DNA from 2 places in the Bradyrhizobium sp. UFLA01-814 genome. Region 2 is predicted to be linked to the other one. Evidence: predicted binding sites of a transcription regulator. Region 2 holds the regulator's gene; the other holds the start of a gene.
What was found. The regulator LexA, encoded in region 2, represses DNA repair genes until DNA is damaged. The targets are predictions, from matches to a motif close to TGTTCNNNNTGTGTTCNG.
Positions count from the first base shown of each region.

Region 1: ruvC (crossover junction endodeoxyribonuclease RuvC) is a predicted target of LexA. The motif match lies at 2,169-2,186, and genes of this name have one in related genera.

Region 1 is NZ_JAQOSR010000007.1:65,123-69,043, forward strand. It holds gene ruvB (Holliday junction branch migration DNA helicase RuvB) at 1-805, opposite strand, end outside; gene ruvA (Holliday junction branch migration protein RuvA) at 1,002-1,619, opposite strand; gene ruvC (crossover junction endodeoxyribonuclease RuvC) at 1,616-2,143, opposite strand; gene PMN64_RS03880 (YebC/PmpR family DNA-binding transcriptional regulator) at 2,359-3,105, opposite strand; gene PMN64_RS03885 (methyl-accepting chemotaxis protein) at 3,319-3,921, shown strand, end outside.
Region 2 is NZ_JAQOSR010000089.1:30,824-34,744, forward strand. It holds gene PMN64_RS25100 (ComEC/Rec2 family competence protein) at 1-1,202, shown strand, start outside; gene PMN64_RS25105 (hypothetical protein) at 1,199-1,426, opposite strand; gene PMN64_RS25110 (hypothetical protein) at 1,572-2,000, opposite strand; gene lexA (transcriptional repressor LexA) at 2,258-2,962, opposite strand; gene glp (gephyrin-like molybdotransferase Glp) at 3,207-3,921, opposite strand, start outside.

The DNA.
Region 1 (3,921 bases), on a different contig from region 2:
TGAGATAGCGCCGGTCCATCGCATCGAGCCCGGCGCTGTCGACCTCGAGGGCGCTCAGCGCCCGGTCGGCGATGCCACGGTCGACGGAATCGGCGTCGGCGGCGGAGGCAAAGTCGCGCACCCGGCGCAGCAGGCGGCCGGCGATGCGCGGCGTGCCGCGGGCTCGGCGCGCGATCTCGTTGGCGCCATCCGGGCTCATGCCGATATTGAGCACGCGGGCGCCGCGGGTGACGATCTTCTCCAGCTCTTCCTCGGTGTAGAAATTGAGCCGGATCGGAATGCCGAAGCGGTCGCGCAACGGATTGGTGAGCAGCCCCGCGCGCGTCGTCGCGCCGACCAGCGTGAATTTCGACAATTCGATTTTCACCGAGCGCGCCGCGGGACCTTCGCCGATGATCAGGTCGAGCTGGAAATCCTCCATCGCGGGATAGAGCACTTCCTCGACCGCCGGGCTGAGGCGATGGATCTCGTCGATGAACAGCACATCGCGCTCTTCGAGATTGGTCAGCAGCGCCGCGAGGTCGCCGGCCTTGGCGATGACCGGGCCGGAGGTGGCACGAAAGCCGACGCCGAGTTCGCGCGCGACGATCTGCGCCAGTGTGGTCTTGCCGAGGCCGGGGGGACCGACGAACAGCACGTGATCGAGCGCCTCGCCGCGCTTCTTCGCGGCCTCGATGAAGATCGAGAGATTCTTGCGCGCCTGGGCCTGGCCGACGAACTCCGTCAGCGACTGCGGCCGCAGTGCGGTGTCGCCGACATCATCGGAGCGGCGTTCGGGCGAGACCATGCGCGAGGGCGTATTCATGATGCGAGACTAACACGAGATGATTGTTCTCCCTCTCCCCGCTCTTGCGGGGAGAGGGTTGGGGTGAGGGGCTCCCTCCGCGAGCGCGATGTGCGTCGAGACCTGTACCCCCTCACCCGGATCGCATCTGCGATGCGATCCGACCTCTCCCCGCAAGCGGGGCGAGGTGAAGAAAAGAGGCGCTCCAATGCACAACTCACTTCGACAATTCCTTCAGGCCCAGCCGGATCAGCTGCGCGGTCTCGGCCTTCTCACCGGCGCTGCGCGAGGCGGCGGCGATGGCGGCGGCGGCCTGCGGCTGGCCGTAGCCGAGATTGACCAGCGCTGAGATCGCGTCGGTGACTGGACGCGGCGCGCGATTGTTGTCGATCGCACCCGAGAGCTGCACCACCGCGGGATCGACATCGGCAAAGCCCGGCGCCTTGTCCTTCAATTCGCTGACGATACGCTCGGCGACCTTCGGCCCGACCCCCGGCGTCCGCGCCACCGCCGCCTTGTCGCGCAGCGCGATGGCGTTGGCGAGATCGGTCGGCGGCAGCGTGCCGAGCACCGCAAGCGCGACCTTGGCGCCGACCCCCTGCACGGTCTGCAGCAGGCGAAACCATTCGCGTTCGTGATCCGAGCGGAAACCGAACAGCTTGATCTGATCCTCGCGGACATAGGTCTCGATCGAGAGCACGGCGGCACCGCCTGGCGACGGCAGCGCCTGCAACGTGCGGCTCGCGCAATGCACCTGATAACCGACGCCGCCGACGTCGAGGATCACGTAATCCTCGCCATAGGAATCGATCAGACCCTTCAGCTTGCCGATCATAGGCTCGCCACCCTGAGCCGCAGCGCGGTGCTCTGGCGGTGATGCGCGTGGGTGATCGCGACCGCGAGCGCGTCCGCGGCGTCGGCGGACGGCGGCTCGGCTTTCGGCAGCAGGATCTTCAGCATCACCTGGATCTGGTTCTTCTCGGCATGGCCGGCGCCGACCACGGTCTTCTTGACCTGGTTCGGCGCGTATTCGGCGACCGAGATACCGAACATTGCGGGCGCCAGCATGGCGACGCCGCGCGCCTGGCCGAGCTTCAGCGTGGCAACGCCGTCCTTGTTGACGAAGGTCTGCTCGACCGCCGCCTCCGCCGGTCTGTAGTCGCCGAGCACGGCGGCGAGCCCCTCATGGATCGCGAGCAGCCGGCTCGCCAGCGGCAGATCGTCCGGCGGCTCGACCGAACCGCAGGCGATGTAGACCAGACGGTTGCCTTCAGTCTCGATCACGCCCCAGCCGGTGCGGCGGAGACCCGGATCGATACCGATGATGCGGACGGGAGAGCGAATCGGCTGGGATGTCATGGGCTAGTGATACCGCCTGCGCCGGGAGAACGAAACACAAACGGAGCCTCATCCCCTGCCGCGGTCGTTGTACTCGGCCCACTCGTCATCCCCGCCTAGTGCGCAATTGCGCACGGGCGCGGGGATCCAGTACGCCGCGGCTTCTCGGATCGAATGCAGGTCTCTGGAATACCGGGTCGCCCGGTCCAGCCGGACGACGACAGCAGTGCAAGCGACTAGCCGCCCATCTTCGCGATCAGAGCGTCGGACACCTCGAAATTGGCGAACACGTTCTGCACGTCGTCGTGCTCGTTGAGCAGGTCCATCAGCTTCAGCAGCTTTTCGCCGGTCTCGTCGTCGACCGCGACGGTGTTCTGCGGCTTCCAGGTCAGCGCCGCCTTGCGCGGCTCGCCGAACTTCGCTTCCAGCGCTTTTGCCACTTCGCGGAAGGTGTCCTGCGAGGCATAGACCTCATGGCCGCCTTCGCTGGAGACCACGTCGTCGGCGCCGGCCTCGATCGCGGCGTCCAGCATGGCGTCGTCGGAGGCGACCTTGGCGTCGTATTCGATGATGCCGGTGCGGTCGAACATGAAGGCGACCGAGCCGGTCTCACCGAGATTGCCGCCGGACTTGGTGAAAAAGGAGCGGATATCGGAGGCGGCGCGGTTGCGGTTGTCGGTCAGCGCCTCGACGATCACGGCGACGCCGCCGGGGCCATAACCCTCGTAGCGGATCTCGTCATAGTTCTCGCCCTCATTGCCCGCAGCCTTCTTGATGGCGCGGTCGATATTGTCCTTGGGCATGTTCTCGGCGCGGGCCGCGACCACGGCGGCGCGCAGCCGCGGATTCATCGCCGGGTCCGGGGTGCCGAGTTTGGCCGCCACGGTGATTTCGCGGGCCAGCTTGCCGAAAAGCTTCGACTTCTGGGCATCCTGCCGGCCCTTGCGGTGCATGATGTTCTTGAATTGGGAATGGCCGGCCATGCGACGTCTCTTCGGAGCTTAGGGTCTGAACAGGGATGGAAAACGCGGCCTTATAGGCCCCTCACGGTCAAAATCAAAGGATCGGCGGGGCCTTCCGGCGGACGAATACTACCGCAAGCCGGAATATGAGGCACTTGTTAACCATGACTTCATGCCCCGGTGCGAGGATCGCCCCGTCCCGCCGCAACTTTCCAGAGCCCCCAAAGAGCCCACATGGCGTTCGGTTTGTTTCGAAAGCAAGTGCCGGAGCCGGCTGCGCCGGCCGTCGCGTCGCAGGTTCCAATCGCGGCCGCGGCCCCTGACGTCTCGACCGAGACTGATTCGGCCAAGGATTCGGCTAAGGAAATCCTGGAATTGCTGGAACTCGAGCTCGGCGCGATGATCCGCCAGCTCGAACGCGCCGCGAGCTCGGTCGCCGATGGCGCCGAGGCGACCGCAGCCAAGCTCGCAACCATCCGCGCCCGCACCGACGCGCTGACCGGCCGCAGCAGCGATGCGCAGAGCACCGCGACGACGTTCTCGCAAGCCGCCGACCGCTTCACCCACTCCGCCGAAGGCATCGGGGCGCAGGTGCGCAGCGCGAGCCAGCTCGCCGACGACGCCGCGGCCGCGGCGCGCGAGGCCACCGCCAATGTCGACCGCCTGCGCGAGTCTTCAGCCGCGATCGGCAACGTCGTCAATCTGATCGCGCAGATCGCGCGGCAGACCACGCTGCTCGCGCTGAACTCGACGATCGAGGCAGCGCGCGCCGGCGCCGCCGGCAAGGGCTTTGCGGTGGTCGCAACCGAGGTCAAGGCGCTGGCGGTGCAGACCCAG
Region 2 (3,921 bases):
GGTCGTTCTTCATGACTGCCGTGGTGCTGCTCGCCGTGATCGTCGACCGCCGCGCGATCACCTTCCGCACGCTGGCGGTGGCGGCACTGATCGTGCTCGCGATCGCGCCGGAAGCGCTGGTGCATCCGAGTTTTCAGATGTCGTTCGCCGCGACGCTCGGGCTGGTGGCGCTGGTGCAGATCGGGCTGCCGAACCTATTCGCGTCGCCCGACCATTCGGCGACCGCGCGGGTTGCGCTGTGGGGCGGGCGTGAGCTCTCGATGCTGATGCTGGCCTCGCTGGTGGCAGGGCTTGCGACGACGCCCTACGCCGCGTTCCATTTCCATCGCGTGACGCCCTACGGGCTGCTCGCGAACCTCGCGGCGATGCCTATTGTGTCGGCGGTCGTGATGCCGGCCGGCCTGCTGGGGCTCCTCGCCATGCCGTTCGGCTTCGACGGCGTGTTCTGGGCGATCATGGGACTCGGCATCGACTGGATGATCCTGGTGACGCAATGGGTCGCCGCACTCCCGGGCGCGGTCGGCCGCATGGCGGCGTTCGGGATCGGGCCGCTGATCGCAGCGAGTGCCGGCATCATCCTGCTCGGGCTGCTGCGCACGCCGCTGCGCTGGTCGGGTGCGGTGCTGCTGGTGATGGCGTCGGTCTGGGCGCTCAGGGTGCCGCAGCCGGACGTGCTGGTCTCCGGTGACGGCCGCAACGTCGCGGTGCGCGGCGGTGACGGGCGGCTGCATTTGATGCACAGCGCCAAGGATGCGTTCCTGGTCAAGGAGTGGTTGGCGGCGGACGCCGACGCGCGGACCGCCACCGATGCGTCGCTCGGCGAGGGCGTCTCCTGCGATGCCGGCGGCTGCGTGGCCCAGGGACCTGGCGGCGCCTTCGTCGCGCTCGCGACCCGGCCGGAGGCGCTGGCGGACGACTGCGAGCGCGCAGGCCTGATCGTGACCGCGCGGCCGGCGCCGCAGGGCTGCGCGGCCTCGGTGATCGATGCCGAGCGGCTGCGCCGCCACGGCGCGCTGGTGCTACGGCGGATCAGGGACGGTTACGCCGTCGATGCGGTGAAGCCCGGCGGGATCGACCGGCCGTGGTCGCCGGCGGTTCCGGGCGACGGCGAGAGCGAGACGACGCTGCGCGCGCCGGCCGCCGCGCCGCGGCCCGCCGTGGACGCGACGCCGGCCGAGACCGATCTGCAGGGCGATGATTAGCGGTGGTCCGGTGAGGGGCCGCTCGGCAGCTCGAACAGGCCGAGATGGTATTCGTCGGAATCGGGGCCGGCGTCGGGCTTCTTGACGAGGGTAAAGGAAGCCTCGGGAAATTGCTCCCAGACTTTCAGGTCGTCGGCCGTCACCGTCAGCCAACCGAACCGGAACATGTAGCGGCCCGGTTCCGTGACGCGTCCAGCCTTTTGCCATGTGACCTTATCGACCACCGCACACGTCCTCCGTGCCCGATGATGCGCCAAGGCGCCGGCCGACGCAAACCTCCTCCTGCGCCCCGGAAGCGGAAGTCCGGGGTCGCCCGAAATTGCTTAGGTCATCCGCCGCCGAACAGCTCATTCCGCGGCGACGATGCGCTCAACCCAAAAACAGCGTTGCGAATGCGGAGGGCCGCCGCTCGACGACCTTCGGCTTGTGCTCGACCGGCGGATGCAGCGCCGGCAATTGTAGCACGCTGACGCGCTGTCCCTCGACCAGCTGGGTCACCAGGACATGGCTGCCGTCGGGGAATTCGACCGCGTCATGATGCCGATCGGGCACGTCGGGCTCGACTTCGTTGAATACGCCGACGCGATAGTTCAGCGTCTTGGTCCAGATCCAGCGGCTGTCGTAGCGAACGTTCTCGGCGAAAGCGAGCTCGGTGCCCGGCAGCATGCAGACCGCGACAGTGGGATCGTTCTCCGAAGCAAAGCCGCGGGTCGACGTGCCGCGGAACGTCGTCGTGATCAGCGTCTCTCCGACAATGGCGGGGCGCGATGCCACGGCGTGCAGACTATAGTCACACATCGGATGGCTCCTCATTTCGAGGTAGCGACCCGTGCCTCTCCTTGAGGCATTAGGGCCTCTACCAGAGTGGACGATAGCGAACGAGCTTCTGCTCGTTTCTGGGCGATTGTACGACTGGTCCGAGACCGCCTCCGATCACAAACACGCGACGCTGCGCGAGAGGTATCGGAGCGCATCGGGCAGGCCGTACGCTACACTATCATGCAAGGAACGATCCGACGTGTTGCTCGTTCCCGGCCGCCGCAAGTATTTGCAATTCAGTATTTGCGATAAAGCCCGATCAGCTTGCCTTGGATGCGGACCCGGTTCGGCGGCAGGATGCGCACTTCATAGGCGGTGTTGGCCGGCTCGAGCGCGATCGATGCGCCGCGGCGGCGGAAGCGCTTCAGGGTGGCTTCCTCCTCGTCGATCAGCGCCACCACGATGTCGCCGGTATTGGCGACGTCGTTGCGCTGGATCAGCGCCATGTCGCCGTCGAGGATGCCGGCATCGACCATCGAGTCGCCGCGCACTTCGAGCGCATAGTGCTCGCCGGCGCCGAGCATGTCGGGCGGCACGCTGATGGTGTGGCTGCGGGTCTGCAGCGCCTCGATCGGCGTACCGGCGGCGATCCGGCCCATCACGGGGACCGCGACCGGACGGTTGCCGTCGTCCTCGGCGATCGGCGGCGTGCTGGCGCGCCGGCCGAGGGTGCCTTCGATGACGCTGGGCGTGAAGCCGCGGCGGCCGTTGCCCCCGCCGGCCGAGAGTTCGGGCAGCTTGATGACCTCGATGGCGCGGGCGCGGTTCGGCAGGCGGCGGATGAAGCCGCGCTCCTCCAGCGCAGTGATCAGGCGGTGGATACCGGACTTCGAGCGCAGGTCGAGCGCATCCTTCATCTCGTCGAAGGAGGGCGGTACGCCGGCCTCTTTCAGACGTTCATTGATGAAACGCAGAAGTTCGTACTGTTTGCGCGTGAGCATCTCGAGTATTCCCCCGGTTGATAGCGTCGTTCGATTCCGAGACTCTTCTGGTGGGGCCTGCAGGCGGGGCCTGACCTCAGGAGCATGTGCTCAATGCACCTGCTTCCACCCGGCTTCCCGATTGTAGACACCAGTACTCGAAACAAATCATGAACGGACACTATATGTTCGATATGTGTTCCGCAACCACTTAATTTCCGGTGAACGGATCAGGCAACGCACAATCGGCGGGGCGCGAAAAACCTTATTCGGGCAGTGTCAGGATCTCGCATTCGCTGCCTTTGACGGCCGCAGCCGCGAACGGCGGACGCACGAGAAGTGCCCGTGCCGCAGCGAGATTCCCGAGCAGCGACGAGTCCTGCTGCGTCACCGGCGTTGCGATCAGCGTGCCGTCCTCGCGCGCTTCGAGCCGTGCACGCAGATAGTCCTCGCGCTGGTCGTTGGCGGCGAGGTCGCGGCCGAGCAGGGCGCTCGTGCGGCGATGATGAATCACTTTCCGGCCGCTGAGCGCCCGAATCAACGGCACCAAGAACAGGAAGGCGCAGACATAGGACGACACCGGATTGCCGGGCAGGCCGATCACCCGCATCGCGCCGAGCCGGCCGTGCATCATCGGCTTGCCGGGCCGCATCGCAATCCGCCAGAACGTCATGTCGACGCCCTCGGCTTCCAGCGACCGCTTGACGAGATCGTGGTCGCCGACCGAGGCGCCGCCTGTCGTGATGAGGACATCGGCGCCGGCCTCGCGCGCCCGGCGGATGCCGGCCGTGGTCGCCTCCACCGTGTCGGCGGCAACGCCGAGGTCGATGGTCTCGGCGCCCTCGGCGCGCGCCAGCGCCCGCAGCGCGTAGCCGTTGGAATAGACGATCTGGCCGGGGCCGGGCTGCGAGCCCGGCATTACCAGCTCGTCGCCGGTCGCCAGCACCGCGACCTTCGGGCGGCGGCGCACCGCAAGTTCC